3 regions of the Exiguobacterium sp. KKT215 genome follow, and region 3 is predicted to be linked to each of the others. Evidence: riboswitches for the same ligand, from Rfam matches in the RefSeq annotation. Region 3 holds a riboswitch; each other region holds the start of a gene.

Region 1 (10,225 bases), 580 kb from region 3:
ACCGACGACGTTCGGTCGTCCGGTCCCGAAGACGGCGTAGCCGATGTAGGCGGCTGCGACGGCGTCCATCAAGAGTGGTGCGCCGGCCGATACTTGTCCGGTGCCGATGCGCGACGCCAAAATGATGCCGCCGATGGCCGCAAAGAGACCACTCAACACGTAAGCGTACAGCTTAATCCGTGTGACGGCGATGCCGGAGCGGCGGGCCGCCTCGACGTTCGAGCCGACGTAATAAAACTCACGTCCCGTCTTCGAATACGTCAAAAACAGATGGGCCCCGGCGAAGAAAAGAATCATCAAAATGGCGACGAATGGGATTGGGCCGATCGAGCCTTGGCCGATGAAGAGGAACGACGGGATGAACCGTCCGGGTGCCGTCCCTCCTTCAATCGGCATGTTGTCGTAAATCGAGAATCCTTTCGTATACGTCAATTGGACCCCGTTGATGACGTACATGATGGCGAGCGTCGCGAGCAAGTCCGGTAACCGGAACTTGATCGTCACGAGTGCGTTCAAGAGCCCGACGAGCACACCGAGCGCAATCGGGACGAGCAAAGCGACGAGCAGTTCTTGACTATGTAACACGAGGCTTGACGCCGCCCCAATTGTCGCTAGGCTCGCCGTTGAGCCGACCGATAAGTCGAACCCGCCGACGATGAGCGAGAACGTCACCCCGAGGGCGAGCAGCGAGACGATTGACACGGACTTGATGATGTCGCTGAAGTTCGCGTACGTCAAAAACTGGTCGTTCGTCACACCGAAGACGGCGATGAGTGCGAGAATCGCGAACAGTGTCCCATATTGACCGATGCCACTGAAGCGTTTCGTGCGTTGTTTTAAGACGAGTTGGGCCATGTTAGACGCCTCCTTTCTGTTGCCAACGGCCGCGGTCGAGCCAAAGCGTCCGGTTGGCGACCAATTCTAATTCATGCGGTTCGCTCGATGTGAAGATGACGGTTTTCCCGTCTTTGGCGAGGCGGGTGACGAGTTCATAAATGTCCCGTTTCGCCGTCACGTCGACGCCTTTCGTCGGTTCGTCGAGCAGATAGACGTCCCGGTCCTCGAGGAGCCATTTGCTGAGGACGATCTTCTGTTGATTCCCCCCGCTCAGCTCCCGGACCGGTTGCCCGACCTGGTCGTATGTCACTCGCAGCGAGGCCAATACACGTGTGATCGCGTTCTCCTTCCCTTCAATCGCGAGGACGTTCCGTTCAATCGAATCGTCGAGGAAAAGCCCCTGTTTCCGGCGTTCTTCTGGTACGAGGGCAAATCCGGACCGGACCGCCTGACGCGGTTCACGAATCTTGAGCGGTTTCCCGTCCAACGTCACTTGTTGTTCGACGCCAGAGAGACCGAATAGCGCCTCAATCAACTCCGTCTTCCCGCTCCCGGTGACGCCGCCGATGCCGACGACTTCGCCTTTATACGCCGTGAACGAAAGCCTCGTCCCGAACGTCGGTAACGTGAGGTCTGCCTGAATCCGGATCTCGGTTTCAGGAACGGCTTTCTCTACCGCCTCTGCCATGTCAGATCCGCTCAAATACGTATGGATATCCCGTTCTGACAACGCCTGAAACGGCCCTTCGTAAGCGATGCGCCCATCCCGGAGGAACGTCGTCGTCGTGGTGATGCGCGACAGTTCGTCCGATCGATGGGTGATGAGAAGAATGCCGACGTCCTCTGCTGCGAGCGACTGCAGTAATGTGAGCAGTGCCGCCGCATCATCCGTCGACAAGGCGGCCGTCGGTTCGTCGAGCAAGAGGTAGGCCGCATCACTCGCGAGCGAACGGGCAATCAAGACACGTTGTTTGACACTGAGCGGGAAACGCCCGACCGGTTCGGTCACGTCAATCTCTAGCCCGACACGTTCCAAGTAGGCAGCCGCTCGCTGTTTTAGTTCGCGAGGACGAATCCGCTCGACCGCCTGCCACGGCACGACGTTCTCATAAATCGGTAAATCGAGATAGAGCGCGTCATCGACTTCTTGCGACACCGTGATGACCCCGCGGCGAATCGCCTCGGCCGGTGTGAATGTGACCGCCGTTTCGTCGAGTTCGACCGTCCCGGACGTCGGGATGATGGCGCCACTCAACAGCTTCACGAGCGTACTCTTTCCGGCCCCGTTCAATCCAAGCAATCCATGAATCTCGCCACGTCGGAGCGTGAAGCTGACATCGTCGAGCACGGTGACGTCGCCATAGCGTTTCGTGACGCGTTCGAGCCGTAACATCAGTCCGTCCCTTTCATCCAGTCCGACCAGGCCGCGTCTGATGCGCCCCAGTTCGGGACGTATTGACCGAGGTCGTCCATCGTCACTTTCTCGTCCGGCAAGACGTCACGATTGACGAGATACGGGTCGACCGAATGAATCGACGGCGTCTCTTCACCCGCTAATTTTTGATACGCATAACGGACTTGGATCCGTCCGATTTCAGCCGGGTCGGTCGCCGCCGTCACTTTCCACGGGCTACCGTCCTCTTGCATGAGTTGAAGGTCTTCGTCACTCAAATCGATGCCATAGACGGCGATTTCATCACGTCCAGCTTGTTTGATGGCACGGCTCGCACCCTTAGCGAACTCGTCCCACATCGCGAATACGGCATCAATCTCGCCTTCCGGATACTTCTTCAAAATCGCTTCCATCTGGCTCTGTGTGTCGAGCGCCGTATTGTTCGTCGCCGAACCGAACTTGGCGACTTCCGTAATGCCCGGGTAGCGTTTCAAGAACGCATCATAAATCGTGTGGCGTCGTTCCATCGGTGTGAAGCCACCGACCCAAATCGTGACGATGTTGCCTTCGCCGTCCAAATCTTCGGCGAGTGCCTTGAGCGAACGCCAAGCGAGTGAATAGTCGTCCTGGTCGATGACCGTCACCCCGTCGTTCGTCAAATCGTTGTCGAACGCGACGACTTTGATGCCTTTGTCGAGTGCGCGTTGGACCGGTTCTTTCAACGCATCGGCGCGACCATGGTCAATCAAGATGACATCGACGCCTTGCGTCGTCGCCGTGTCGACGTAACTCGCCATCTTCGACAGATCGTTGTCGGCGTTGTACACTTTCACGTTGCCGCCGAACGATTCGACTTGTTCCGTCACCCCGTTAATATACTGCGACGAGAACGTCCCAATCGACATTTGCATAATCAAGGCGACGTCGATCTCTTTCGGCAACGTCCCGTTCGAGACCGAGACGGGCTTGGTCTCTGCCGTCTTCTCGGCTGGCTTCGATGGGGCCGCTTGCTCGTTCGTGCAACCGACGAGCGCCAAGACGAATGTGAATAACAAAATCAATAGTTTTTTAGACATGAATCGTTCCCCCTACATGATGTGTGATGGCGGCCTCTGTCGGTTCGAACACACCCGCCTCGGTGATGAGTCCAGTGATGAAGTCGGGCGTCGTGACGTCGAACGCCGGATTGAAGACGGTGATACCGACGGGCGCCGTCGGTTGACCACCGATATGTGTGACTTCTGACGGATTCCGCTCCTCGATTTCAATCGTGTCATCCGCCGTCAAATCGAACGTCGAATGCGGCGCCGCGACGTAGAACGGAATGCCGTAATGCTTGGCGAGGACGGCGAGCTGCAACGTCCCGATTTTATTGGCGACGTGACCCGTCCGTGTGATGCGGTCGGCTCCGACGATGATCGCGTCGACTCGTTTCGACTGAATCGTCCAAGCCGCCATATTGTCCGTGATGAGCGTCACGTCGATATCGGCCCGATCGAGCTCCCAGACAGTGAGGCGTGCCCCTTGCAGGAGCGGTCGCGTCTCACAGGCGAAGACGTTGAAGGATACACCTCGTTCTTTTCCGACGTAAAACGGTGCGAGCGCCGTACCGTAACGCGATGTCGCGATGGCACCGGCGTTGCAAATCGTTAACACGTTCCCCCCGGCCGGCAACACCGTCAGTGCATGCTCGCCGATGGCCCGGTACGTATCGACGTCCCGGTCGTACAAAGCGATGGCGCGGCGTTTGATTTCCTCGGCAATCGCCTCAAAGTCATCCCCGACATTTAAATCAAGGAGCGATTCAATCACGTTTTGCAGATTGACAGCTGTCGGCCGGGTCGCAATCAAGCGGCGTCCGACGAGGTCGAGCCGACGCGTGAAGTCCGGGTCATCGATTAACCGGCCCGCCTCTTTGGCGAGGACGAACGCCCCGAAGTAAGCGATGGCCGGGGCGCCGCGGACTTGGAGCGTCTCGATGGCATGTTCGGCCTGTTCAAGCGTCTCGATTGTCACGTAACGCTCTTCGTGCGGCAACAACGTCTGATCCAATAGGATGAGTTCATCTGTCTGTGGATGGAAACGGATGTTTTGGACCGTCATACGCGCACCCCCGACAGGAGTGTCACCAAGTCGTCAATCGATTCGACGCTGTGGCGTTCTTTAATGAGCGCCGTCCCGAGGGCGAGCGCGTCACGTTTTCGTTCGAGCCGCGTCGCTTCCGGCAATGTCTCGAGATCGGCGACACCGGCCAGTCCGACGGCACGGCGAATGAGTTCGCAACCGGCGTAGCCGATCGTGTCGCTGAAGACTGTCCGCAACAACTCGTCGACGAAACCATCCGTATTGAACGGCTCGACGGCGCGCTCAAAATTGGCCCGAAACGTCTTCTCGAACGTCTCCCACACCGTCAAGACGTCCGTGAAACGCTCGAAGCGTTTGAGCGGGTCATGGAACGTCGACAGCGTCAAATGGGCGATGATTTGGCCGAGGTCGAAGCCGAACGGTCCGTAAAATGCGAACTCTGGATCGATGATTTTCGTCTCTTGTTGAGTCGCGAAGATGCTACCCGTATGTAAGTCTCCATGCAGGAGTGCCTCATGTTTCGTGACAAACCCGACTTTCAATTTCGTCACCTCGATCTTGAGCGCCTGGTCTTGCCAAAGGCGTTCGACATCTGCTCGCAGCGCCGTCTCGATGTTGTTCGACTCCGCGTCTTTGAACGGATCGGTGAAGATGAGCTTCTCGGTGATGTCACACAGTTCCGGGTTGTAATAGTCACGTTCAATCCGCTTCTTCGCGATCGGTCCAGCTGCGTAATCCGACGTCGCAAACAGCGTCTCGCCCAAAAATTCACCGACATGACGGGCGAGTTCCGGGTAGCTCTCCCCGTTCAAATAGCCGGTGCGGACAATCTCATAATCAGATAGATCTTCTATAATCGTGTAAGCGAGTGTCCGGTCGCTGCCAAGGACAGCCGGGACGAATCGAGGCGCGACAGTCGCAAACTCACGGAGTGCCAACTGTTCAATCCATGCCCGCTCGAGCGTGAGCGGCCAGCTCTCACCGACGACTTTGGCGTATGGGAGCGCTTGTTTGACGATCAGGCGCTGTTCGCCTTGGCGAATCCGAAAGACGAGATTCAAGTTGCCGTCCCCGATCTCCTCGCACTCGGCGATTCCTTCTTGCAAGTATCCTAATTGACGGACGTGCTCGACGACGGTCTGTTCTGTAAATGGTTGATATGACATGATGTTTTCCCCTTCCTGTACGTTGCCCACAAAAAAAGCCCCTTTCTCCGCGAGAAAGAGGCACAGCCAAAATGGTTGTTCCTCTCATCTGTCAGACATTCGTCTGGTGGATGTAGCACCGTGCCTAGTGGTCGGTTGCTGCGGCGTCATCGGGCCAATTCCCTCTGCCAACTCGCGATAAGAGTGTGTTATTCGATTCGGTGAACTTATGTGATGAATATTACGGACTCGACGTCACGATTGTCAACGTCATTTTCTCGACGCAACTCCGTCTTTTTTTGTGCATATATGGAAACAACTTCCCAAAATATTTTTTTTGGAAAAAAAGGAATTGACGACATGATGATTCTGTGCAAAAATTCAATTAAATTTCACAACTTCAAATCACATTCTTATCAAGAGCAGACGGAGGGACGAGCCCGATGATGTCGCAGCAACCGACCAGAGATGGCACGGTGCTAATTCTTGCAGCGAAAGCTGAGAGATAAGAGTTCATTTTTTATGATGACCTCTTGCCTCGGCATGGGGTCATTTTTTGTTTGCCTGGAAGGAGGAACCATATGAGTATCACTGCCACATATGAAATCAAACGAACGGACGCGGTCGCGACCGTCGCCGACAAAATCGCCCTCGAGCTGACCGTCGGTACTTGGACGGAGCTACCTCACTTAGAGCAAGAGCAGTTACAGGCGTACCGGGGTGAGGTCGTGTCGACGACACATACGGATACGACGAGCCGCTTCACAATCCGCTACCCGTTACATAATGTCAGCCCTGACTTTTCATCCATCTTGACGACGACGTTCGGGAAACTGTCCCTCGACGATTCGATTCGGTTAATTGATTTGACGTTGCCCGAGACGCTCGCCCCTCATTTCAAAGGCGCCAAGTTCGGGGTCACTGGAATTCGCGATTTACTCGGTGTTCATGATCGCCCGCTCGTCATGAGCATCTTCAAAGGTGTCATCGGCCGTGACCTCGCGTTTCTCGAGCAGCAACTCCGCGATCAGTTCGCCGGAGGCATCGATATCGTCAAAGACGACGAGATTTTATACGACAACCCGCTCACCCCATCGCTCGAACGGGCCCGGATCGGAGCGGACGTCATTCAAGCCCACTTCGAGGCGACCGGGAAACGTGTCCTCTACGCCATCACGCTGAGCGGCCCCGTGTTCGGTCTACGTGACCAGGCGCTCCGTCTTATCGAGGCAGGTGCGACAGCGCTCCTGTTCAACGTCTATACGTACGGTCTCGACGCACTGCGCGAACTCGCGAACGATCCGGATATCCACGTCCCCATCTTGGCACATCCGGCCTTTGCCGGCGCCTTGACCGGGTCAATCAGTCATTCGCTCTTACTCGGTAAACTCCCACGCCTCGCCGGGGCCGATTTAACGCTCTTCCCGTCTCCGTACGGCTCCCTCGCGACACCGCGTGAAGAGGCGTTCACGATTCGTGACCAGAGCGCCGAACCGCATTGGTCGAAACCGATTTTACCGGTCCCGTCAGCCGGGATTCATCCAGGACTCGTCGCTGATATCATTCGTGATTTCGGGACGGATGTCGTCATCAACGCCGGCGGTGGCATTCACGGACACCCGGACGGCGCAGCCGCCGGGGCTCGTGCTTTCCGACAAGCGATCGCTCACGTTCTCGGCCAAACCGAAGGACAGACGGACGAGCTCGATACCGCGTTGAAGGCGTGGGCGTCACGATGACGGTCCATATCCTGTGCGACTTCGACGGGACGATCACGGCGGAAGACAATATTATCGCGTTAATGAAGGCGTTCGCCCCGCCGGCTTGGGTCGAGTTGAAAGATGCGGTCCTCGAGCAACGGATTTCGATTCGCTCCGGTGTCGGTCAACTGTTTCAACTGTTGCCGAGCGCGGAGGCCCCGGCTTACCGTGATTATTTATTGGAGCGGATCACGCTCCGCCAAGGGTTCCCGGCATTTTTAGAACAAGTTCGGGCCCACGGCTGGAAGTTTGACGTCGTCAGCGGCGGGATGGACTTCTTCGTGCAGCCGGTCTTGGACGGGCATGTCGCCCCCGAGCATATCTACTGCAACGTCGCCGACTTCTCCGCTGAGACGGTAACCGTCGCGTGGCCACACGCTTGCGACGAACAGTGCACGAACGATTGCGGCTGTTGCAAACCGACGCTCGCTCGCCGCATCGTCAATCCCGCCGACCGCTTGATCGTCATCGGCGACTCAGTGACCGACTTCGAGGTCGCGAAGCGTGCCGACTTCGTCTATGCCCGAGGTCAACTCATCACGCTCTGCGAAGCGGCAGGCATCCGTTACGCCCCGTTCGAGACGTTCGACGACATCACCCATCACTTGAAGGAGGTGTCCGTATGAGCCTTGCGACACGTTGGCTTGAACTCGCCGACATTAAAGACGAACTCGCCGCCCGCGACTGGTTCCCCGGAACGAGTGGGAATTTGGCGATTCGCGTTTCCGACGATCCGCTCGAATTTCTCGTCACGGCGAGCGGACGCGATAAACGAAAACGAACACCGGAAGACTTTGTTCACGTCGATGCGGCCGGACGCTTGATCGGCGAACAGACAGGAAAACCATCCGCCGAGACGCTGCTCCACGTCGAAGTGTTCAATCGGACGGACGCGACGTGTTCGCTCCATGTCCATACGGTCGACAATAACGTCATCTCCGAGCTCCATGCTGCCACCGGCGAAGTCGTCTTCACCGGCCAAGAGATCATCAAGGCGCTCGGCTACTGGGACGAGGACGCGGTCGTTCGCGTGCCAATCATCGAGAACCATGCGGACATCCCGACGCTCGCGGCCGCCTTCGCCCCTCACATCCACGCAAGCGCCGGTGCCGTTCTCATCCGCAATCATGGTATCACCGTCTGGGGCGAGACCCCGGACGCGGCCAAACGCTATTTAGAGGCTTACGAATTTTTGTTCAGTTATACATTAAAACTACGCGCCCTAGGCGTCCATTCATAAGGAGGAACCAACCATGGCAACTGTCTATTTCCAACAAACCGAAGAGCGTTACGTCGATCAAACTGAAGTGAGTGCCTTTTTAGAGTCTCGCGGGATTCTGTACGAACAGTGGGACATCACAAAGCTCCCGGAAAACCTGCAAGAGAACTATCAGTTGACGGACGAGGACAAACAAGCGATTTTGTCGACGTTCCGTGACGAGATTCGCGACGTGTCGGAGCGACGTGGCTATGAGACGGCAGACGTCATCTCGTTGTCGGATGCGACGCCGAACTTGGACGAACTGCTCGTCAACTTCCAAAAGGAACATCACCACACAGATGACGAGGTCCGCTTCATCGTCAGCGGCCATGGCATCTTCGCCATCGATGACGCCGAACGTGGCTATTTCAACATCGAGCTCAACCCAGGCGACCTCATCTCGGTGCCGGTGAACACACGCCACTACTTCACGCTCCAAGACGACCGCAAAGTCGTCGCCGTCCGGATTTTCGTGACGACCGAAGGCTGGGTGCCGATTTACGAGAAGCAAGACGTGACAGCATGAAAAATGGTCTCTCGCCCAAAGGTGAGAGACCATTTTTTAATGTTTGGCAGTGGCTGTCGGTTTTGAAGAGAACCAACCCCATACCGCGATACCGACCATGACCGACCAGAAGAACACGGTCCACGCCGTCGAGTGGACGAATCCGTCCGGAAGACCCATGAATTCGAACGGTGTGCCGGCAATCAATTTCTTGAAGCCAGGGTGTTCAAGCACGAGCACCGTCAACTTCACACCGACCCAGCCGACGATGATGAAAGCAGCTGTTTCGAGTGATGGGCGTTGATGCAACAGTTTGACGAAAATTCGAGCAGCGAAACGCATCAAGATGACCCCGATGAGTCCACCTGTCAAGACGACGAAGAACTGACCAGAGTCGATCCCACCGATTTCACCGAGACCGAGTGGCGGCAAGCTGACCGCGAGCGCGACCGCTGCGAGAATCGAATCGACCGCGAAGGCGATGTCGGCAAACTCGACTTTAGCAACCGTCCACCAGAATTCTTTCTTCGTGACCGGCTTCTCTGTGACAGCCGTCTCTTCTTTCGCCTCAGCAGCGAGATCTTGTTTCGGCTCTAGCTTGCGGGCCTTATAGGTCATATACAGATGTCGTGCACTCATTCCGATCAAGTAAAGCGCACCGAGCGCCTGGACTTGCCAGACGTTGATCAAGAATGAGATTAGGAACAATGCGATGAAGCGGAAAACGAACGCTCCAAGCAAGCCGTAAAATAGTGCCTTCTTCTGTTCCGTCCGCGGCAAGTGCTTGACCATAACCGCCAAGACGAGTGCGTTGTCTGCAGAAAGTAGCCCTTCTAGACCGACGAGTACGACAATGATCCAGGCGTACTGCAGAATTAACTGCCAATCCATTAAAAACATCCCCTTTTTTGTTGTGTTCCTTCATATTTAACAGTGATCTATTTTTTAAGTTCACAGGAACATTTTATTCCCGATTCATATCGAAATCAATCTTCTTTTCTTCAATTGCTGAAGTTTTTTTATTTATGAGGACATGCAAAGTGTTACTTCTACTGTTATTTTGCGATGATTTTAACCGTTATCTTGCACTTAAAAGTGTGTGTTAGGTGACGAACGTTCGTAAAATGATTTGACACATTTACGAACGCTTGATAGATATGAAACCTATTCTTAAGACTTTAACTTAGGGACTTTTCCAGACCGATGCAAGCGATTGAATGCCCTTCCGAATTTCTCCAA
Region 2 (10,225 bases), 1.3 Mb from region 3:
ACGATGATTTTGCGTCCTGTGAGACCTGCATCCCCTTGTGGTCCACCGATTACGAAGCGGCCAGTCGGGTTGATGAAGTATTTCGTGTCCGCGTCGATGAGTTCAGCCGGGATGACTGCATCGATGACGTGCTCTTTCAAATCAGCTTGGATTTGCTCGAGCGTGATGTCTTCCGCGTGTTGTGTCGAGATGACGATTGTGTCGATGCGAACTGGGTTGTTCGCTTCGTCGTATTCGACTGTCACTTGTGTCTTACCGTCTGGGCGAAGGTAAGCGAGCGTGCCGTTCTTACGAACTTCTGCCAAACGACGTGACAATTTGTGAGCGAGTGAAATCGGGAGCGGCATGAGTTCCGGCGTCTCTTTTGTTGCGTAACCGAACATGAGACCTTGGTCACCAGCACCGATTGCATCGATTTCTTCTTCAGTCATTTGTCCTTCACGAGCTTCGAGCGCTTGGTCAACACCTTGCGCGATGTCTACCGATTGCTCATCGATCGATGTGAGGACAGCACAAGTCTCTGCATCGAAACCATATTTCGCACGTGTGTAGCCGATCTCACGAACAGTTTCACGAACAACTTTCGGGATATCCACGTAAGTTGATGTTGTGATTTCACCTGCTACGAGCACGAGACCTGTTGTGACAGACGTCTCAGCCGCAACGCGGGCGTTTGGATCTTCAGCTAAAATTGCATCCAAAATCGCATCTGAGATTTGGTCACAAATTTTATCCGGATGTCCTTCCGTGACGGACTCCGAAGTGAAAAGTCGACGGTTCAAGTTTGCCATTTCGAAAAACCTCCTATAATAAAGGGTGATGTGTGGACGGTACTCGTTCCCCTTACGCGTTGCTTTGGGACGGTAATGAAAAAAACCTCTCGCCATGTTCAAATGGGAAAGGTTGAATCGTTCTTCCTTACCCTCTTATCGTTCGAAGCTTACGCTTCGCTTCAGGATAGCACCTTTTCCGAATAACAATGAAAACTCGGACGGTTGCTGGGCTTCGTAGGGCCTTGTTCCCTCCACCGCTCAGAATAAGAGTATCCGTTACGAAGACCATCATATAAATGACACCCCGTTCTGTCAAGCGTATCGACCGAATTCGTCAAACTTTTCACAAACGGTCAAATAGTTATGTTTGTGAAATATCAAACATTTTTTTGTCCGTTTTGGTTTTTGTACTATGACCTGATACAGAATATGTTAGAATGACAATGTAAGAAAGCGCTTACTTTAAAGGGTAAAAAATGCTTGTTTTTGATTAGTATGTCACATATAATAAAAACGTCATACTGATTAAACGCGGAAGTATGCGGATTTCATCCACATCTATTTAGGGGAAAGGTGGGATTCAGGATGGCGACAACGCTCCTGAAAATCGAAGAATTAATTAAAGGTGCCGACATGATGCGGAACTTGACGGTTCCAGAACTGGTGGAAGAAGCCATTCGCAACGGTGAGGGCGTACTGACGAAAGACGGGGCTTTATCGGTCAGTACTGGGAAATTCACAGGACGGTCACCGAAAGACAAATTCGTCGTGCAAGATGAAGTCAGCAATCATTTAGTAGACTGGGGTCCAGTCAACCAACCGATCGCGGAAGAGAAGTTCACCGCGCTACTCGACAAAGTGTTGACGCACCTCGAAACGAAAGACAAGCTCTATTATCTCGAGGCGTCTGCGGGGGCAGACGAGCACTATACGCTCCCGGTCCGTGCCATCACGGAATACGCGTGGCACAATTTGTTCGCCAAACAGTTGTTCTTGCGTGAATGGCCGACGAAAGGTGCCTTCGAGCCCTTCACGGTCATCTATGCACCGAGTTATAAGGCCGATCCAGTCATCGACGGGACGAACTCCGAAACGTTCATTCTCGTCTCATTCGCCAAGCGGACCATTCTGATCGGGGGAACAGAATACGGCGGCGAGATTAAAAAATCGATTTTCTCGGTCATGAACTTCCTGTTGCCGGAACAACATGTGTTATCGATGCACTGCTCGGCGAACGTATCGGACGCCGGCGAGACGGCCCTTTTCTTCGGTCTATCGGGAACTGGGAAGACGACACTGTCGGCCGACCCGGAACGCCATTTGATTGGGGATGACGAGCACGGTTGGTCACCCGACGGCGTCTTCAATATCGAGGGCGGTTGCTACGCGAAGACGATCAATTTGTCGCGCGAGAACGAGCCGGAAATCTACGATGCCATCCGTTTCGGCTCATTGATTGAGAACGTCGTCTTAGACGAGAACCGGGCACCGGATTATAAGAATATCTCGCTCACCGAGAACACACGGGCCGCCTATCCGATTCAATTCATCGATAACGCGATGCTTCCGTCACGGGCCGGTCATCCGAACACGATCGTCTTCTTGACGGCCGATGCATACGGGGTATTGCCTCCAATCAGCAAATTGACGAAAGAGCAGGCGATGTACCACTTCTTGTCAGGGTATACGTCAAAACTCGCCGGCACGGAGCGCGGCGTCACTGAACCACAGGCGACGTTCTCGACCTGCTTCGGGTCACCGTTCTTGCCGCTCGCACCGGAGCGCTATGCGGACATGCTCGGTACGCTGATTGAGAAGCACGACGTCGACGTCTATCTCGTCAACACGGGTTGGACCGGCGGCGCGTACGGAGAAGGATCACGGATGAAGCTCGCCTATACACGGGCGATGGTGAACGCGGCGGTCAACGGCAAATTGCGTGACGTCGAGACGACGCGCCACGACATTTTCAATGTCGAGATTCCACGCCACATTGACGGCGTGCCAGGCGACGTGCTCAATCCGCGGGACACATGGAAAGACGGAGCGCGCTACGATGCCGAAGCAACGGCGCTCGCCCGGAAGTTCCAGGACAATTTCAAACGATTCACGAAAGCGAGTGAGGCGGTCGTTGCGGCCGGACCAATCATCGTATAACGAAAAATGAGACGATTGCCGATTCGGCAGCGTCTCATTTTTTTGAGTTGGCGAGCATCCATTCCATCGCCGCATCGGTCGTCTTCCATTTTTCCCAAAACGGGAGTTGATGGGCGAACGGGACGACCCAAAGTTCGGCCCGCTCCCCCATCCGTTCCGCTACCGCCGTCGCATGGCGCAGGCGGACTTGTTCATCATCGGTGCCGTGAATCAACAACGTCGGTGCATCCCATTCCTTGTAGAGCGGCGAGCGCTCAACATAAGCGGCACGGGCCGCTTCCGGGTCGCCCCCGGTCATACGGCGCAACATCTTCCGCATCGAACGCTGTTCTTCATACGTCCACTCGAGATTGGTCACACCCGCCCATGACGTGACGGACGTGAGCGGTCGTTCCGCGGCGAGCGACAACGCCATCATGCCCCCGCGCGAGAAACCAAGGGCATGAATGAACGTATCCGTTCGACGGACACGATCGTAGAGAGACAGGACGTCCTCTAGATCGGCGCCGCCGAAGTCCTCTTTCCCGCTCCCGCCATGGTTACCCCGGTAAACGGGCGCCACGACGTGAAAACCTTTGGCAGCGAACTGCATCAACCGGGGCAAACGCACATCCCCGATGCGTCCTGTTCCGCCGCGCAGATAGAACAGGACATGTCCGTTCGGCCGTTTCGGTGTGATCGTATAGGCGACGACGTCCTCACCGTCACGCGTCGCATACCAGCCACGATGGACCGGATAACCGGCGTACGGCGGCAGGACCTCGACCTTGTCAAACCAATTGTTTTTCATAGAGCACCTTCATCGTTTCCGGGAGCACCCGGTCTTTCATCATGAAGCTGTACCGATTGTTCCGGAGCAGATTCGTCGGCAATTCCTTCATAAGGACGGCCCCATCGGTCTCGTCGACCGCCGGATGATCGTCGAAACGTTCGATTTCGGCGAAATAAATATTTTTAATGACCGTGTCGCCACGCCCAAGCACGCGATATTGGCCGAGATAATGGAGCGTCTTCACGACACCGCCCGTCTCTTCATACACTTCCCGAATCGCGGCGTCATCCTCGTGTTCGCCGGGTTCGACTTTCCCACCCGGAAACTCGAGCCCGCGCTGCTTGTGCTTCGTCAGCACCCATTGATTTTCAAAGCGAGCGACGACCCAGACGTGGAGCGGTGTATCCGAAAATGGATAGTGCGCAAAGCTCAACTCGACTTTATTGTGATAGTAGTCCGTGAATGTCAACATAGTCCATCCCTTTCTTTCCCCTGTCTACTCTCACTTTACCTTGTCTTCCACTAGTTTCAAACAAAAAAATAGGCCCGCCGGAGCGGACCTACTCAAAATTATTGGTTCAAGCGCTTTTCAAGCTCAGCTTTTTGCTCTTCGTAACCTGGTTTTCCAAGCAACGCGAACATGTTCGCTTTATACGCTTCAACGCCTGGTTGGTTGAACGGATTCACTCCGAGGATGTATCCGCTCATCGCGCATGCCTTCTCGAAGAAGTAGAACAAGTAACCGAGGTGGTACGGCGTCATCTCTGGCAATTCGACGACGAGGTTCGGGACTTCTCCGTCCGTGTGGGCGAGGAGTGTTCCTTCAGCTGCCTTGTCGTTGACGAATTGAATCGTCTCACCAGCGAGGAAGTTCAAGCCATCGAGGTCTTGTGAATCTTCCGGCACGTTCATCGCGTGACGGACGTTCGTGACACGGATAACCGTCTCGAACAAGTCACGACGACCTTCCTGAATGTATTGTCCCATCGAGTGGAGATCCGTCGAGAAGTCGACTGCCGCCGGGAAAATCCCTTTGTTGTCTTTCCCTTCTGACTCGCCATAAAGCTGTTTCCACCACTCCGATACGTAATGCAAGGCTGGTTCGTAGTTGACGAGCAACTCGATCGACTTGCCTTTCGCATATAAAGCGTTACGGACGACCGCGTACTGGTACGCTTCGTTTTCCGCCAAGTTCGGAGACGAGTAAGCCGTTTGGGCATCGCGTGCACCTTCCATGAGGGCGTCGATGTCGATGCCTGCTGCCGCGATCGGAAGGAGTCCGACCGGTGTGAGCACCGAGAAACGACCTCCAACGTCATCTGGAATCACGAACGTCTCGTAGCCTTCTGCATCCGCGAGCGTCTTCAAGGCGCCACGGGCACGGTCTGTCGTCGCATAAATGCGTTCACGTGCGCCATCTTGACCATACTTGTCTTCCATGAACTGTTTGAGGACACGGAACGCGATGGCCGGTTCAGTCGTCGTTCCCGATTTCGAGATGACGTTGACTGAGACGTCCTTGCCTTCGAGCACTTGGAGCAACTCCGTCAAGTATGTCGACGAGATGTTGTGGCCGGCGAAGAAGACTTGTGGTGCGTTGCGTTCTTCCTTAGATAACACGTTGAAGAATGAATGTTGGAGCATCTCGATTGCCGCGCGTGCGCCGAGGTATGATCCACCGATTCCGACGACGACGAGGACGTCCGAATTTTCACGGATTCGTTCCGCAGCCGCTTTGATGCGAGCAAACTCATCCGTATCGTAGTTTGTTGGAAGGTCGACCCACCCAAGGAAATCGCTACCTGCCCCACTGCGGTCATGAATGACCGAATGCATTGCTTTCACGGTTTCTTGCAATTGATCGACTTCATGTTCCCCGACGAAAGACAGGGCGTTTGAATAATCGAAACGTACTGTTGACATGTCATTTCCTCCTTTAAATCGCTCATTGAAGAGCCATACATGACCCATCATAAACGGAAACGTCGGATTCGTTCAATCATTATTGCAAAATAGGCATGAAATCGCCTTATTTGCTCAGTTCAAGAATCGCTGCGACGTCTTCACGTTCGAGCGTACGGAAGCGACCGAATGCGCCTCGTTTCATCGCCGAGTCGAGGATGGCGTCAAATGTCGATTCATCGATGTCATAGTCACGGAGTGAGCTTGGTGCACCGAGCTCGTCGAAGAAGGCGCGGACAGCTGCAATCGTCCGTTTCGCCGTCTCAAGATCGTTACTGGCCGGTTCAACGTTGAACACTTCCGTCCCGAGGCGTGCAAATCGAGCAGCGTTGTCTTCTTCAAGCACATGCTCCATCCAGCGCGGGAACAAGATTGCGAGTCCGCCTGCGTGTGGAATGTCATGGACAGCCGAGACCGCATGCTCGATGTTGTGTGACGCCCAGTCGCCCGAGGCGCCCATTTGGAGCACACCGTTCAAGGCGATTGTTCCGGCGAACAAGATGATGGCGCGCAAGTCGACGTTCTCCAAGTCATTGACGAGTTTCGGTGCCGATTCGACGACCGCTTTCAACACACCTTCCGTCATACGCTCTTGGACCGGCGCATGGTTCGGGTGGAAGTATTGCTCGAAGCAATGGCTCATCATGTCGACGATACCGTAAATCGTTTGATCTTTCGGTACCGATACCGTATAACGCGGATCGAGAATCGAGAACGTCGGATAGACGAGCGGGTGACCCCAACCATATTTCTCTTGCGTCTCCCAGTTCGTGATGACCGAGCCCGAGTTCATTTCAGAACCAGTCGCCGCTAGCGTGAGCACCGTACCGAACGGGACCGCTTCTGTCGGGATGTGGTCGCGAAGCACGATATCCCAAGCATCGCCTTCATACGGGATGGCCGCCGAGATGAGTTTCGTACAATCGATGACCGAACCACCGCCAACCGCGAGCAACGCGTCGATGTTCTCTTCGCGTGCTTGTTTGACCGCGCGACGTACCGTCTCGATGCGCGGGTTCGGCTCGACGCCTGAGAAGTCGACGTAATCGATCCCAGCATTGTTTAACTCGGCCACGACTTCTTCGTACGTGCCGTTCTTTTTGATGCTCCCGCCTCCATAGACGAGCATCACTTTCTTGGCGTCAAGCGCCTGTAACTCGCTCGCGAGTTTTTCGATTTGATGAGTCCCGAAAATAAGTTTCGTCGGGTTTTTGTATTCAAAGTTGTGCATAATTCATCCTCCTTCGAAAATATGTAACACCTACACTATATACCCTGTTTTTTGTGATTGAAAAGCAATCAGGCCTGAGCGTAGATGCGGTCGATGATTGTATGGAGCGTCACCGCCTGTTCCGCTTGCTGGTACGACGGCTCCTGACGACACGCCTCGAGAAACGTGTGAATCTGTCTCGCATACGGGTCTTCGAGCGCGAGGTGAGCCGGTGTCTTATCGAACAACGCCCCGTGCTCTTCCGTATGGATGACGAGTGGGAACAGCGACGCGCCACCGTTCGTTCCACGCAGTTCGACCCGCATCGTGTCCGCCGCGTCGACGTTGGCCATGAAACTCGCGTCTAAGAACAAGGATGCCCCATTATCGAACGTGACCATCGCCCGCGCCGTGTCTTCGACCGAAAACGCGTCCGCGTCCCAATCGCCCATCAGCCCGACACCAGGTCGTGTTCCGAGATATTGACCGACGTGACCGACCACATCGACCGGCTTCGGATAATCCATCAAATAGAGGGCAAGGTCGAGCATATGCACCCCGATATCGAGCAGTGCGCCGCCGCCCTGCAACTCTTTATTCGTGAACACGCCCCATCCCGGGATGCCACGGCGCCGAAGGGCGAGCGCGGTCGCGGCATAGATGTGTCCGAGTTCACCCGCCTCGATCATCCGCTTCAATAGTTGGGTATCCGACCGATGCCGGTAATGGAAGCCATAATGAAGGGTTCGCTCAGCTCGTCTGGCCGCTTCTAGCATCTCGTTCGCCTCGTAAGCCGAGATGGCCGGCGGTTTCTCGCAGAGGACGTGACAGCCGGCCTCGAGTGCGGCAATGACTTGTTGTTTATGTAAGGCGTTCGGTGTACAGATGCTGACCGCATCGAGTGTCTCTTCGGCGAGCATCTCCTCGACCGTCTCGTACACCCGTTCGATTCCGAACTGCTTCGCCACCGCCGCCCCGCGTTCGCGTGTCCTATTCATGACGGCGACGACGTCTGCGCCTGCTGCGATGTATTGCGGGATGTGGGCGGTCTTGGCAATCCCGCCCGTACCGATGATTCCGATTTTCATGGTCCTCACTCCTTTTCTGTACTGTTCGTGAACGTGTGGGACATTTCCTGTACAAAAAAAAGACGACCTGCACAGGGCAGGTCGTCTCAATCACTTACTTTTTGAAGTTCGTGTTTTTGATCCAGTCTTCGAGCTTGTCCTTGAGGACAGTGAAGCCTGGTGCTTCTTCTTGCTTGAAGTTTGAAGCTTCGTTGCGGCGTGGTGCGCCACGACGAGCTGGCTTAGCCGACTTCTCGCGTTTTGGAGCTTCTTGTGTCGCTTTCATTGAAAGCTTGATTTTCTTAGATGCTTCATCAACATCAAGAATTTTCACTTCAACTTCTTGACCGACTTGAACGTACTCGTTCACGTCTTTCACGTAGTCGTGTGAGATTTCAGAGATGTGGACAAGACCTTGAGTCTCGTCGTCGAGTGCGACGAACGCACCGAAAGGTTGGATTCCTGTTACTTTACCTTTTAAAACTTGATCTTTTTCGTATTTTGCCATTACAAACACTCCTATGCTAAATTCATCAACTTACTATAACATACTTTTTTCGATAAAGTGTACAAATTAGTAAAAAAGATTATTTGGGATTGTTTTTGTGTTTCAAAGTCGACGGGTCGGGTAAATACAAATCAAGCAAGACTTCAAGTATTCCCCCCTGATTCCGCTAGGCTAACGCCTAGCCCTTTTTTTGTTCAAAAACTTATAAACGGTTGCTGCGCGGCCACATCAAACACCGTTTCCCCCATCATTTCATTCAACATGATTGCGTTTCGATACACTGCCATCCCCAAATTCGTCGCTGCCGGACCGTGCGAATGTTCTAAATTCGTATGGGTAAATAAACTTCCCGCCAATGTCGTCTTCGTCGCAATCTGATAGCGATTGTTGACACGCCACTGCTGGTCCGCCTCCCATTCGATGTCGAACCGTTCGACCCATGTCGGGATGCGCGGTCGATATCCGGTCGCCGCCACGACCGCATCATATTCACCCGTAAACGATTGCCCCGTATATTGTTGCGTCCCTTCGACAGTATAAACGATTTCGTGTGCGATGTGCTCGATTTCAATCTGAGTGTACAGGTTCGTCGCTTGATCACTTCCGTCCGCCGTCCGATGATACAAAAATCCATAAATCGCCCGAAGCGTCTCAGGATTGACCCCGTTCCGGAACCGCTCGAACGCTTTCCCGAGCTGCTCCCGCTCCGCATAGGGCAATTGATTGAAATAGTCGACATACGGCAAGCTGAAAATTTCCTCGCCGAGCTTACCGCTCTCTAGTGATTCGAACACATCCGAGCGCGTCACCCAATCGATGCGTTGGCGCATTTTATCGGACCGGGTCAATAAGTCGAGATACACTTCAGCCGCGCTTTGACCGCTACCGATGATGACGATGCGATCGGTTTCAAGCAAGCGCTCCCGCTCCATCCGATACGAACTCGTATGGACGACATCTTGGAAGGCGTCCGGGACAAGCGGTTCTGCTCCCGTACCGATGACGACGTGACGTGACGACAGCACCGTTTCCCCATCCGGTGTCTCGACCGTGACGAGAAACCCATCCGCCGCCGGACGGACATCGGTGACCCGGTGTGAGAACTTGATCGTGTCGAGCGAGGCGGCGACCGATTGTAAATACCGGTTGAACTCCGTCCGGGGAATTGTCGGGCTCTCCTGGACGATGAATGTCTGCAAGCGGCCGTTCTGTTTCAAATAGTTCAAATAACTGTGACGGTTCGTCGGATCGGCAAGCGTCACGAGATCATATAAGTAATGCGTCTGCATCGTCGCCGACTCGAGCAGCATGCCTTCGTGCCACTTGAAGTCGTCCCGTTCCTCAAAACAGACACCCTTCAATGAAGTCGCTTCACTGAGCGCCATCAATCCGAGATTGTACGGCCCACAGCCGATTGCTACAAAATCCACTTGTTCCATTGGCTTCACCTCGCTCGTCTTTTCCCACCTATTATACCGCTAAAACGTAAACAGACCCTCATCGCTGAGAGTCTGTTGTTGTTGTTGTCGTCACCTCGAACTGTTTCATAAACCGATCGATGCGACGAATCGCTTCTTGTAACTGTTCGACCGACGTCGCGTAACTGGCACGGACGAAACCTTCGCCACTCGCACCGAACGCGTTGCCCGGTACGACCGCGACCCGTTCCTCGAGCAAGAGACGCTCGGCGAACTCTTCGCTCGTCAAGCCCGTGTGACGGATTGACGGGAAGGCATAGAATGCGCCTCCCGGCACGTGCGTCGGTAATCCGGCGTC
Region 3 (10,225 bases):
GTATCGCCGCCGCACTCACGTTCTTTATTAAGCGACTCATCATTCAAAAAGGTCGACAAGACGCCTTCAAATCGTTGATTGAACAATATGATGAAGCAAAAGAAGCCGTATCGCTATCGCAAAGCGAGGCACAAGCCATCGAAGTGTTCCTCAGTCAATGTGAGCGACTCAACGAGTACGATGAAGGGTACGTCGAGTTCAAACTGTTTGATCGCACACTTTACTTTGATTTGAAGACGCGCCAGCCGATCGATCGCCATGTCGTCTTTGAATTACTCGATGCAACCTATCCGAACGAAGCCTCGGTCGAGTACGAGATGCGCTTCGAATGGGACGCCCCGCTGTCGAACGAATTTAATGAAGACTATCATAGCTTCATCTCGGTCCGTTCCGAGGAAATCGAAGGAATCCGCACGTGGATTGTGATGACGGGCGAGCACGTCTATGGCTATCCGCCCATCATTCAACGCGAGATTTTCAAACTGCTCAAGTCGTTCAATCGGACGATCAGTCGTTGTCATGAACGCGACCGCCTCTATACCGAGAGCCGGACGGACAGCTTGACGCTGCTTGCCAATGCACGGGCTTTTTATGAATACGGGATTCAACAGATCTCGGACGGCTCGATGTATCCGATTTCCGTCGCGATGCTCGATATCGACTTCTTCAAAAAAATCAACGACACGCACGGTCACCAAGTCGGAGATAGTGTGCTCCAAGAATTCGGTCGCCGCATTCGTCAAGTGCTCCGCACCGAAGACTTTGCCGCCCGTTACGGCGGTGAAGAGTTCATCTTGCTCTTAAACCGTTGTGATGTTGAGGCCGCCGTCGAGATTGCCGAGCGCATCCGTCAACAAATCGAGAACAAACCGTTCCACGTCGACGGAATCGATATACCCGTCACCGCTTCAATCGGTGTCGATACGATTCAGTCGTTCGGCGACAAACGTCTTGACGATACGATTCGTAACGCCGACCGCGCGCTCTACGTCGGCGGGAAATACGCCGGTCGCAACCGCGTCGCCCATTATAATTTCTTAACGACCTGACTCGCCCCCACGTTCATCGCGTGGGGGTTTGCTATTGACAAGCAGATTTGAAACAGGTACGTTAGGGAACGTGTCTTATAACTAAATATCACAACTTTTTTATCAAGAGAGACTGAGGGACTGGCCCGATGACGTCTCGGCAGCGGGTAACCTGTGCCAAATCCAGCGAGCGGTCTGCTCGAAAGATGAAAAAAGTGTTTCTTGTCGAGAGAGCCTTTTTTCAGAAGGCTCTCTTTTTATTTTTATGAATGAGGTGAATCGATTGGAACAACCAACAGCTAACAAATGGGCGCTCTTGCCCTTACTCGTCTTCCTCGTCTTCTTTATCGGGGCAGGCATCTACTATGACGACTTTTATAAATTCCCCGTCTTGATCGCGGCCTTGATTGCCGTCATCGTCGCGGCGATGATGACAAAAGGGAGCGTCACCCAGACGGTCGAACGCGTCGCCCAAGGTGCCGGGAACCCGAGCATCCTCATCATGGTGTTCATCTTCTTGCTCGCCGGTGCGTTTTCAAGCGTCGCCGAAGCAATCGGTGCGATTGACGCGACCGTCAATGCGGCATTGACGTTACTACCGCCCTCGCTCCTATTGAGCGGCCTGTTCGTCATCGCAGCCTTCATCTCGATGGCGATGGGTACGTCGACCGGGACGATTGCCGCACTGGCTCCGATCGCTCTCGGCATCCATGAGGAAAGCGGCGTCAATATCGCCATCGCGGCAGCAGCCGTCGTCGGGGGTGCCATGTTCGGAGATAACTTGTCGTTCATTTCAGACACGACGATCGCAGCCGTCCGCACCCAGCGGACGAACATGCGCGACAAGTTCCGGACCAACTTTTGGATCGTCTTGCCGGCAGCCGTCATCACAACGATTTTACTCGCTGTCCTATCGAGCGGAGAATCCACCATCGAGCCGGCGGCGTTTGAATGGTATAAATTGATTCCGTATCTGGCGGTTATCGTGCTCGCTTTGACGGGAATGAACGTCATCCTTGTCTTGCTCGGCGGCATCGCCCTAACCGGCATCATCGGTCTGTTGGATGGCAGTCTAGCCGTCACCACGTACGTCACCGCCATGGCGGACGGCATGATGGGCATGGCCGAGATTTCACTCCTGACATTGCTCATGGGTGGGCTCGTCGGACTCATCTCGCATAACGGCGGACTCACGTACTTGCGTGACGCGCTCACGTCCCGAATTAAAAGACGGGCCGGCGCGGAGTGGAGCATCGCCGGGCTCGTCAGTGCGACAAACGTCGCGACGGCGAACAACACGATTTCGATTCTCGTGGCTGGTCCGCTCGCTGCGAACATCGCCGACGATTATGACATCGAACGTAAAAAGTCTGCGAGTGTACTCGATATCTTCTCGTGTGGGGTCCAAGGTCTGTTGCCTTACGGGGCACAGCTTCTCATTGCGGCCGAACTGACGAACACGGCATCACCGGCGCTCGTGCCGTATATGTTCTATCCGTTCTTGTTGTTCATTTGCGGAGGATTGGCCATCGCCTTTAACTTCCCGCGTTTCAAAAAACGCGCTTAACGAAAACGACCTTGTGAAGCAGTCGCTTCACAAGGTCGTTTGTCGTTTCGCTTCAAGTTCACGTTTCAGCTGCTCGTTCCGTTTTCTGAAAGCACGCCGTTTGAGCAGTTCTTCGAGTCCGCGGCTGATGACCCACAGAACGAACAGTAGCAGGGCGAGCATCGATAATCGCAACGGGCTTTGGATAAATTCTTCCCACTGGTCGCCGATCACGGAAAAAATCAAGACGACGAGCAGTTTCCCGAACCCGGCCGCCATGATGAACGTCCGGAGCGGCATTTGGATAAGAGCGAGTAAGTACGTAATCAGACTGACCGGAATGAACGGGAGTGAATAAAGAAAACCGAGCGAGACGGGGCTCATATGATTGATGCGTTCGAGCCAATACACGCCTTGCTTATGTTTTTCGAGCCAACGCGTCATCGGCTTTCGAAAGACATAACGGACGGCCGTAAAGACGAGAATCGTCCCGAGTAAGCTCCCGACCCAAGATAACAACGTTCCGAGCAAAAAACCGTATGTCGCTGCGTTCGCCGAGATGATGAGGACGAGTGGGAGAAACGGAAAAATCGCTTCGAGGAACGGGGCTCCAAGTCCGGCCCAAGGGCCGCCCGGAAGACCTTGCAACCATTCAATCAAGTTTAAAATATATTTTTGGAGTGATGTGAGCATATCGGTTTCCACCTTCAACTTTCGTTAATCCTTTTTACCCGATTTCGCTCAGGAAGACGCATCCCCCTGCCCACTGTCGTAAAAAAATAAAAAGTATTTGCGAAATTTCGCTGTGATATCTATCATATAATATGGACTTGTGGTTGCAGGCAAGTCCGTTCGTCGAACGACACAACCCAACGTTCGTTTTCCTGCAAAAAACTGAACACAGGGGAGTAACACACATGGAAACAAAACCAATGCGGGTCTTGCTGTACTATAAGTACGTCAATATCGAAGATCCAGAAACGCTCACACAAGAGCACCTCAAGTATTGCAAGGACCTCGGCATCAAAGGACGCATCTTGATTTCTTCCGAAGGAATCAACGGGACGTGCTCTGGGACTTGGGAACAGACCGAGCAGTACATGAACGACTTGAAAGCGAACCCGCTCTTTAGCGACATCGAGTTCAAAATTGATGAAGTCGAAGAGCATGCGTTCTCGAAAATGTTTGTCCGTCATAAGAAAGAGCTTGTGACGTGGCGCTTTGATGGTGAGTTCGACGTACCTAAACAACACGGGGCGTACCTCGAACCGGCAGAATGGAAAGAGATGATGAATCGCGACGATGTCGTCATCCTCGATGTTCGTAACAACTATGAGTACGATCTTGGTCACTTTAAAAACGCGATCAAAATCGATGTAGAGGCTTCTCGTTACATGCCCGATTGGCTCGAAGAGAACAAGGACCTCTACGAAGGGAAAACGTTACTCACGTATTGTACCGGAGGCGTCCGTTGCGAGAAATTTACCGCATATATGCGTGACCAAGGTCACGACAATATTTTCCACCTTAAAGGCGGCGTCGCCATGTACGGCAAAGACGAAGCCACGAAAGGTGAGGACTGGGAAGGCGAGCTGTACGTCTTCGACGAACGCATCAACGTCCCGGTCAACACGGTCAATCCGTCAATCGTCTCTGAATGCATGCACTGCGGAACGAAGACGGTGCGCTACGTTAATTGTGCCAACCCGGTGTGTAATGCCCAACACTTCTGTTGTGAAGAGTGTGAACCGAAACAAATGCGTTCATGCTCGAAAGAGTGCCAGGAGCATCCACGTAACCGCTATATCATCGAGAATATCGCGGACAAACTTCAGCAGACTGAAGGCGTCGTCGGGTAACAAAAATCGACCAGAAAGCACTTCGAGCCTATGCTCGGGGTGCTTTTTTGACAGAAACCTTACGTCTAGCCGATGACAGAATCGGGTATAGTGTAGATACCATTGTCAGACAGGAAGTGAATCGATTGCTCTTTAACGAACCTTTACTCGCCGCCTTGCTCGCTTGGTTCATCGCACAAGCAGCCAAGCTCGTAACCGAACTCATTAAAACACGAGATTTTGAATTAGAAATCATGTTTGCCTCGGGTGGGATGCCAAGTTCCCACTCTTCGACCGTCGTCGCCTTAGCGACCGTCATCGGTCGAATCGAAGGGCTCGATTCCAGCATGTTCGCGCTCGCCTTGATTTTTGCGACGATTGTCATGTACGATGCGACCGGCGTTCGTCAGGCGGTCGGATTCCAGGCCCGCTTGTTGAACGACTACTTCAAAGGAATCAAGCACGAGACGCCCATCTTAAATGAGCTGGTCGGTCATACCCCGTTCCAAGTCATCGTCGGGGCTTTACTCGGTCTCGTGGTCGGACTGTTTTTCCCAATTTAATGTGAATGATGCAGGCATGTCGTTCCCCCCTTCTAAAAACTCACCATCTTTTTGTGAACTTTCACAACAGAGACGGTATAGTGAGAGAGAGGAGGAATCGACATGCCTTTTTTGCAGAAATCTTATGAGTCGCTCGATACGCTCGCCGAAGCAATCGGACAAGCGATTCGGGCCCCCATCACGATTGAAAATCGACACCATCAGTTGCTGGCCTATAGCACCCACCCCGACTCGACCGACCCGGCACGAATCGCGACGATTATCGGCCGCCGTGTCCCGGAAGCAGTCATCGAAGACTTATGGGAAAGTGGCATCCTTCAAGAAGTGATCGACCGCGACGAACCGGTCGTTATCCCGGCCCGAATGGCCGTTGGTCTCGGTGAGCGGGCGGCCGTCGTCATCAAGCAACAAGGTGACGTGCTCGGTTACATTTGGAGCCTGGCCCGAACGACGCCGTTCTCAGAACAAGAACTCACCGTCCTACAAGAAGGGGCGAACATCGCCAAAAAATTGCTGATGACCATCGCGATGCACGAACGGCGCATCGACGCCGAATTGGAACATTTCTTTTTAGAAGTGCTGGCCACTCCCGTCTTATCGCCATCCCACCGCGATCGCTTGAATGAGCTCGCACCGATTGCCGTCGCCAGCCGCCTCACCGTGATTGAATGTGCCCAGCCGGTCACCCCGCAACTGGCGGAACGACTGTTTTATGTATTGGCGACCCAGCAAGCGATTGAAGTCGTCCTGCACGCGATCGATGGCCAGCAGTTACTCGTCTGGCATTATATGAAATCGGACTTGGCCGAGGAAGAAACGGCGCTCTTGCAGTGGGCCGACCGCTTTGAAACGCAGCTCCGAGACAAGTTCATTGAAGCGGAGCCGCGCCTTGGCATCAGTCGACGCTTTTTTGAGAGCGACATGCTCTATGCGGCGATGGAAGAAGCACGACGCGTCACGTCGCTTCGCCGAAAGTTCCCGTATGAGCTTGCGACATCGCGCACGTTCGAACAGATCGGAATTTATCAGCTCGTACCCGATTTGGCCCGACGCATCGGGCTTCGTCTCGAGACGCATCCGACCATCGAGCGCCTACAGGCGTATGATGTCACACATCATACCGAGCTCGTCACGACGCTCGAATGGTATTTCTATTTTGATGGGAACGTCAAGCGTGTCGCCGCTCATCTTCACATCCATCCGAATACCGTGCTCTACCGGATTCGGCGGATTGAAGAACTGACGAACATCACACAAGTCTCGCTCCCTGAACGGGCCGCCGTTTATCTTGCCATTAAGGCCGGTCAATACCGCCAAGACGATTGACGCCTACTTTGTGTTTTTTCACAAAGTGGGCGTGATCACTTTTAGAATCCATGCTAAAGACAGCGTTTTCGGATGGGTCTATACTAGAGGTGTGAACAAATTGTGTCAGTAGAGAAAGGGGAACTTTACATGAAAATCGGGGTATTGAAAGAGATTAAAAACAACGAAAACCGCGTCGCCTTGACGCCGATGGGTGCAGCTGTATTAACTGAACTTGGACACGAGGTCCTCGTCGAGACGGAAGCGGGCGTCGGTAGCGGCTTCACAAATATGGAGTATGTCGATGCGGGGGCAACCATCGTCGACACCGCCGCGGACGTTTGGGGAAACGTGGAATTGGCGTTGAAAGTAAAGGAACCGCAACCATCGGAATATCATTATTTCCGTCCTGACTTGACCCTCTTCACTTACTTGCACTTGGCGGCCGAACCAGAACTTACGAAAGCACTCGTCGATTCTGGTGTGACGGCCATCGCCTATGAGACGGTCGAGATCGACCGCACATTGCCGCTCCTCACACCGATGAGCGAAGTGGCCGGACGGATGGCTGCTCAAATCGGCGCCCAAATCCTTGAAAAACCACACGGTGGAAAAGGGATTCTCTTGTCTGGCCTGCCAGGCGTACCACGTGCGAACGTCACCGTCATCGGGGGCGGTGTCGTCGGGATGAATGCCGCCCGCATCGCGATCGGTCTTGGTGCCAACGTCACGATTATGGACATCAGCCCGGCTCGCCTGCGCCAAATCGATGATCAGTTCGGCAACACAATCAACACACTCATCTCAAACAGCTACAACATCGCCAAACAAGTCGCTGAAAGTGACCTTGTCATCGGTGCCGTCCTCATTCCAGGCGCGAAAGCACCGAAGCTCGTCACGAAAGAAATGGTCCAACAGATGTCACCAGGTTCGGTCATCGTCGATGTCGCCATCGACCAAGGCGGAATCTGCGAAACCATCGACCATATCACGACACATGACGCGCCGACGTACGAGCGTTACGGGGTTCAACACTATGCCGTCGCCAACATGCCAGGTGCCGTCCCACGCACGTCGACACTCGGTTTGACGAACGCAACGATGCCGTATATCGTCGAGTGCGCACAAAAAGGGATTTTCCCGGCACTCCGCGAGAACGCAGCCTTGCTTAAAGGATTGAACGTCATCGACGGGACGGTCACGTATGAAGCCGTCGCCCGCGACCTTGGCTACACATTCGTCGCTCCAGCCGAAGCCATCACGAAGCAACTACAAGCATAAACGTAAAGCCGTCAGCATTATTGCTGGCGGCTTTTTTGATGTCGGCACTCTATAAAAAAACGCTCGAACCGATCGGTTCGAGCGTTTGTGTGCTTATGCGTTCTCGACGGCGATGTCCTCACCGATGATTTTCACTTCTGGTTCAAGCTCAATCTCGAACTTCTCCTTCACCGTCGCCTGGACGTGACGGATGAGCGAGATGTACTCAGTCGCTGTCGCTTCATCGATATTGACGATGAATCCGGCATGTTTGAGTGAGACTTCCGCTCCACCGATCCGCTTCCCTTGCAGGCCACAGTCTTGAATCAATTTGCCGGCGAAGTAGCCCGGTGGTCGTTTGAAGACGCTACCGCATGATGGATACTCGAGCGGTTGCTTCGACTCGCGCTTGTACGTCAAGTCGTCCATGACGTCTTTGATCGCTTCATAGCCGAGCGGTTCGAGTTCAAACGTCGCTTCGAGCACAATCAACCCGTCTTTCGAAATCCGGCTCGTCCGGTAGTCGAGATCGAGTTCGTCTTTCGTAAGTGTCATGAGCTGCCCTTCAAGCGACAATACGACCGCACTCGTGATAACGTCTTTCGTTTCTCCACCGTAGGCGCCTGCGTTCATATACACCGCGCCACCGACCGTTCCCGGGATGCCACAGGCAAATTCTAAGCCAGATAACTCTTCGGTCAACGCTTGACGTGAGACGTCGATGATGGCCGCACCGGCTTGGGCGATCAGTTGATTCCCGTCTCGACGAATCGTTTTCAGTTCGTTCAAGTTTAAGACGATGCCACGAAGGCCTCCGTCACGGACAATCAAGTTCGACCCGAACCCGAGAATCATGAATGGGACGCTCTCGCGATGGGCGAGCTCAAGCACGGCTTGAACTTCTTCATACGTGTGCGGGGCCACGAAATAATCGGCCTGCCCACCTAATTTTGTATACGTGTGTGCCGACAGCGGCTCATCTTGCTTCACGCGATCGGCCGGAATGATAGTGAGTAGTTGATTTAAAAAGCTCATGCGTTGCCTCAATCCTTTACGTTCAATTTTAAAGCATGCCTCGGTTCGTCAAGAGAGAGGCAGGCACGTCACTGAATGATTTCAGTACGAAACACAGTATACAAATCTTTGACAGGGGTGACAAGCAACGTTTTCTTTACAATGAAGGAATTGGTTTATAACAATAATGATGCAGCAACGGCAACGACGATAGGAATTGTAAAGTTATCCCAATCTCGATACGAAATTGCTTCTGTGAGTGTGGCAATGATTGAAATAATGAATCCATATGTTACCACTTGCCAAAGTGGAATATCATCCCACAAAAATAATAAAAAGAGGACGGCATACGAGCTGAGGAACATGGCCATGCTACCTTGGAACGAGCGCTTCTGTCCGTATAAATCATAGGTCACTGTCCCGTACTTCCGACCGATGAGCGCGGCCAGGCCATCGCCCCACGCCAAGACGAGCGATCCTGCCAAAAAGGCGAGCGGCTCTGATTCAAAGAAGAAGAACAGGATGACGAGCAAGGCGATTGGATAATAGACGGTGCCGAGCGATTTACGTTCCGTCTGATGAACCGGTGACGGACTCTTATAAAGAAGGAACGCGTTCGCGAACGTGAAAAAGACGAGCGGCACGGCGGCGACGTACCAAGTTTCCATTAACCAAACTGCAAGCAGCGACCAATGGCCGACCGCGATATGTACACTTTTACGAATTGTCTCATCCGTCCAGCCGAGGCGTTTGCCAATCTGTTCAAGACCGACGAGAAACACCAGGACAATGACGATGGACAGGATGGAACTGACCCATTCATTCATCTTTGAACCACCTTTATCTACATTTTTTGTACGTTTTCATTATACCTTAATCAAGCGATAGCCTAGCTTCCTTTTCAAACATTTGGTAGAATGAGGTCAAATGACTGTATAGCCAACGAACGAAGGCGGCTATAGAAAGGATGCCTGTATGCGCGACGCAATTTCGATTCAAACTTTGGCTGATTGCCTTCACTATATGCGGGTTGGCGACGTTGACCGGGCCATCTCACTCTTCCCTGAGGACGTACGCGAGCATTTCCCGAAAGAACTTCGCAAAATCCACTTGTTTCATATTGAAAAGAACGGGCTGTCAATCAATCAAATCGTCGCTTTGGCGAACACGTTGACCGGAGAGCATTTGTCCGCTACCACGATTCAGAACTGGACGAAGCGAGAAGTCCGTAAAATTATCGGGGTTCCCCGGGTCGGAAAGAAATACTCGCTCCAACAAGCGGCCATCATTTATTTGCTGGATGATTTGAAGCACTTGTTCTCACTTGAAGAGACGAGTTCTCTCCTCGCACTCATCTTCAACAATCCTGACCGCGACGAGGACGACCTCATCTCGCCCATCGACTTTTATCGCCTCTACGCCGAGTACGCCAAGTCGACGAGCCCGATCGAGCTCCTCGACACGCGTGCGAAGCGCTCGATCGAAAAGATGGGGGTCACCCACCCGAACATCTTGCACGTCCTCAAACTCTGTCTATACGCCCATCGCGTGACGACACTCGAGATCGAGGCGAAACATTACTTGAACCGCTTCATTTGACCTTCGTCGAATGAGGCTTTTTTTAGAAAAAAACACCAGTCGCAGTGACTGGTGTTCGTCATATTCGTTACA

The links. Region 3 has a riboswitch for S-adenosylmethionine ahead of ACZ2GZ_RS14120 (Na+/H+ antiporter NhaC family protein). Riboswitches for the same ligand answer to the same signal wherever they lie in the genome.
Region 1: it holds a riboswitch for S-adenosylmethionine, as region 3 does, so the genes downstream of both, ACZ2GZ_RS01740 (2,3-diketo-5-methylthiopentyl-1-phosphate enolase) here and ACZ2GZ_RS14120 (Na+/H+ antiporter NhaC family protein) in region 3, are expected to answer to the same signal.
Region 2: it holds a riboswitch for S-adenosylmethionine, as region 3 does, so the genes downstream of both, metK (methionine adenosyltransferase) here and ACZ2GZ_RS14120 (Na+/H+ antiporter NhaC family protein) in region 3, are expected to answer to the same signal.

Annotation. Positions count from the first base shown of each region.
Region 1 is NZ_CM145756.1:300,722-310,946, reverse strand. Features, by position in the region: gene ACZ2GZ_RS01765 (ABC transporter permease) at 1-855, opposite strand, end outside; gene ACZ2GZ_RS01760 (sugar ABC transporter ATP-binding protein) at 857-2,230, opposite strand; gene ACZ2GZ_RS01755 (sugar ABC transporter substrate-binding protein) at 2,230-3,306, opposite strand; gene mtnA (S-methyl-5-thioribose-1-phosphate isomerase) at 3,299-4,333, opposite strand; gene mtnK (S-methyl-5-thioribose kinase) at 4,330-5,481, opposite strand; SAM riboswitch class I at 5,563-5,665, opposite strand; SAM riboswitch class I at 5,871-5,972, shown strand; gene ACZ2GZ_RS01740 (2,3-diketo-5-methylthiopentyl-1-phosphate enolase) at 6,042-7,199, shown strand; gene ACZ2GZ_RS01735 (2-hydroxy-3-keto-5-methylthiopentenyl-1-phosphate phosphatase) at 7,196-7,846, shown strand; gene ACZ2GZ_RS01730 (methylthioribulose 1-phosphate dehydratase) at 7,843-8,460, shown strand; gene ACZ2GZ_RS01725 (1,2-dihydroxy-3-keto-5-methylthiopentene dioxygenase) at 8,474-9,007, shown strand; gene ACZ2GZ_RS01720 (TerC family protein) at 9,044-9,877, opposite strand; gene pdxR (MocR-like pyridoxine biosynthesis transcription factor PdxR) at 10,170-10,225, opposite strand, start outside.
Region 2 is NZ_CM145756.1:973,611-983,835, reverse strand. Features, by position in the region: gene metK (methionine adenosyltransferase) at 1-791, opposite strand, end outside; SAM riboswitch class I at 924-1,043, opposite strand; gene pckA (phosphoenolpyruvate carboxykinase (ATP)) at 1,359-2,930, shown strand; gene ACZ2GZ_RS05140 (alpha/beta hydrolase family protein) at 2,965-3,720, opposite strand; gene ytkD (RNA deprotection pyrophosphohydrolase) at 3,701-4,174, opposite strand; gene ACZ2GZ_RS05130 (glucose-6-phosphate isomerase) at 4,273-5,625, opposite strand; gene ACZ2GZ_RS05125 (iron-containing alcohol dehydrogenase) at 5,732-6,895, opposite strand; gene ACZ2GZ_RS05120 (Gfo/Idh/MocA family protein) at 6,964-7,962, opposite strand; gene yugI (S1 domain-containing post-transcriptional regulator GSP13) at 8,057-8,449, opposite strand; gene ACZ2GZ_RS05110 (lysine N(6)-hydroxylase/L-ornithine N(5)-oxygenase family protein) at 8,644-9,888, opposite strand; gene ACZ2GZ_RS05105 (aminotransferase) at 9,947-10,225, opposite strand, start outside.
Region 3 is NZ_CM145756.1:2,694,612-2,704,836, forward strand. Features, by position in the region: gene ACZ2GZ_RS14115 (GGDEF domain-containing protein) at 1-1,049, shown strand, start outside; SAM riboswitch class I at 1,146-1,241, shown strand; gene ACZ2GZ_RS14120 (Na+/H+ antiporter NhaC family protein) at 1,294-2,595, shown strand; gene ACZ2GZ_RS14125 (TVP38/TMEM64 family protein) at 2,623-3,267, opposite strand; gene trhO (oxygen-dependent tRNA uridine(34) hydroxylase TrhO) at 3,492-4,433, shown strand; gene ACZ2GZ_RS14135 (divergent PAP2 family protein) at 4,550-4,975, shown strand; gene ACZ2GZ_RS14140 (PucR family transcriptional regulator) at 5,078-6,301, shown strand; gene ald (alanine dehydrogenase) at 6,431-7,561, shown strand; gene murB (UDP-N-acetylmuramate dehydrogenase) at 7,655-8,575, opposite strand; gene ACZ2GZ_RS14155 (diacylglycerol/polyprenol kinase family protein) at 8,731-9,381, opposite strand; gene ACZ2GZ_RS14160 (DUF1836 domain-containing protein) at 9,530-10,153, shown strand; gene ACZ2GZ_RS14165 (LURP-one-related family protein) at 10,221-10,225, opposite strand, start outside.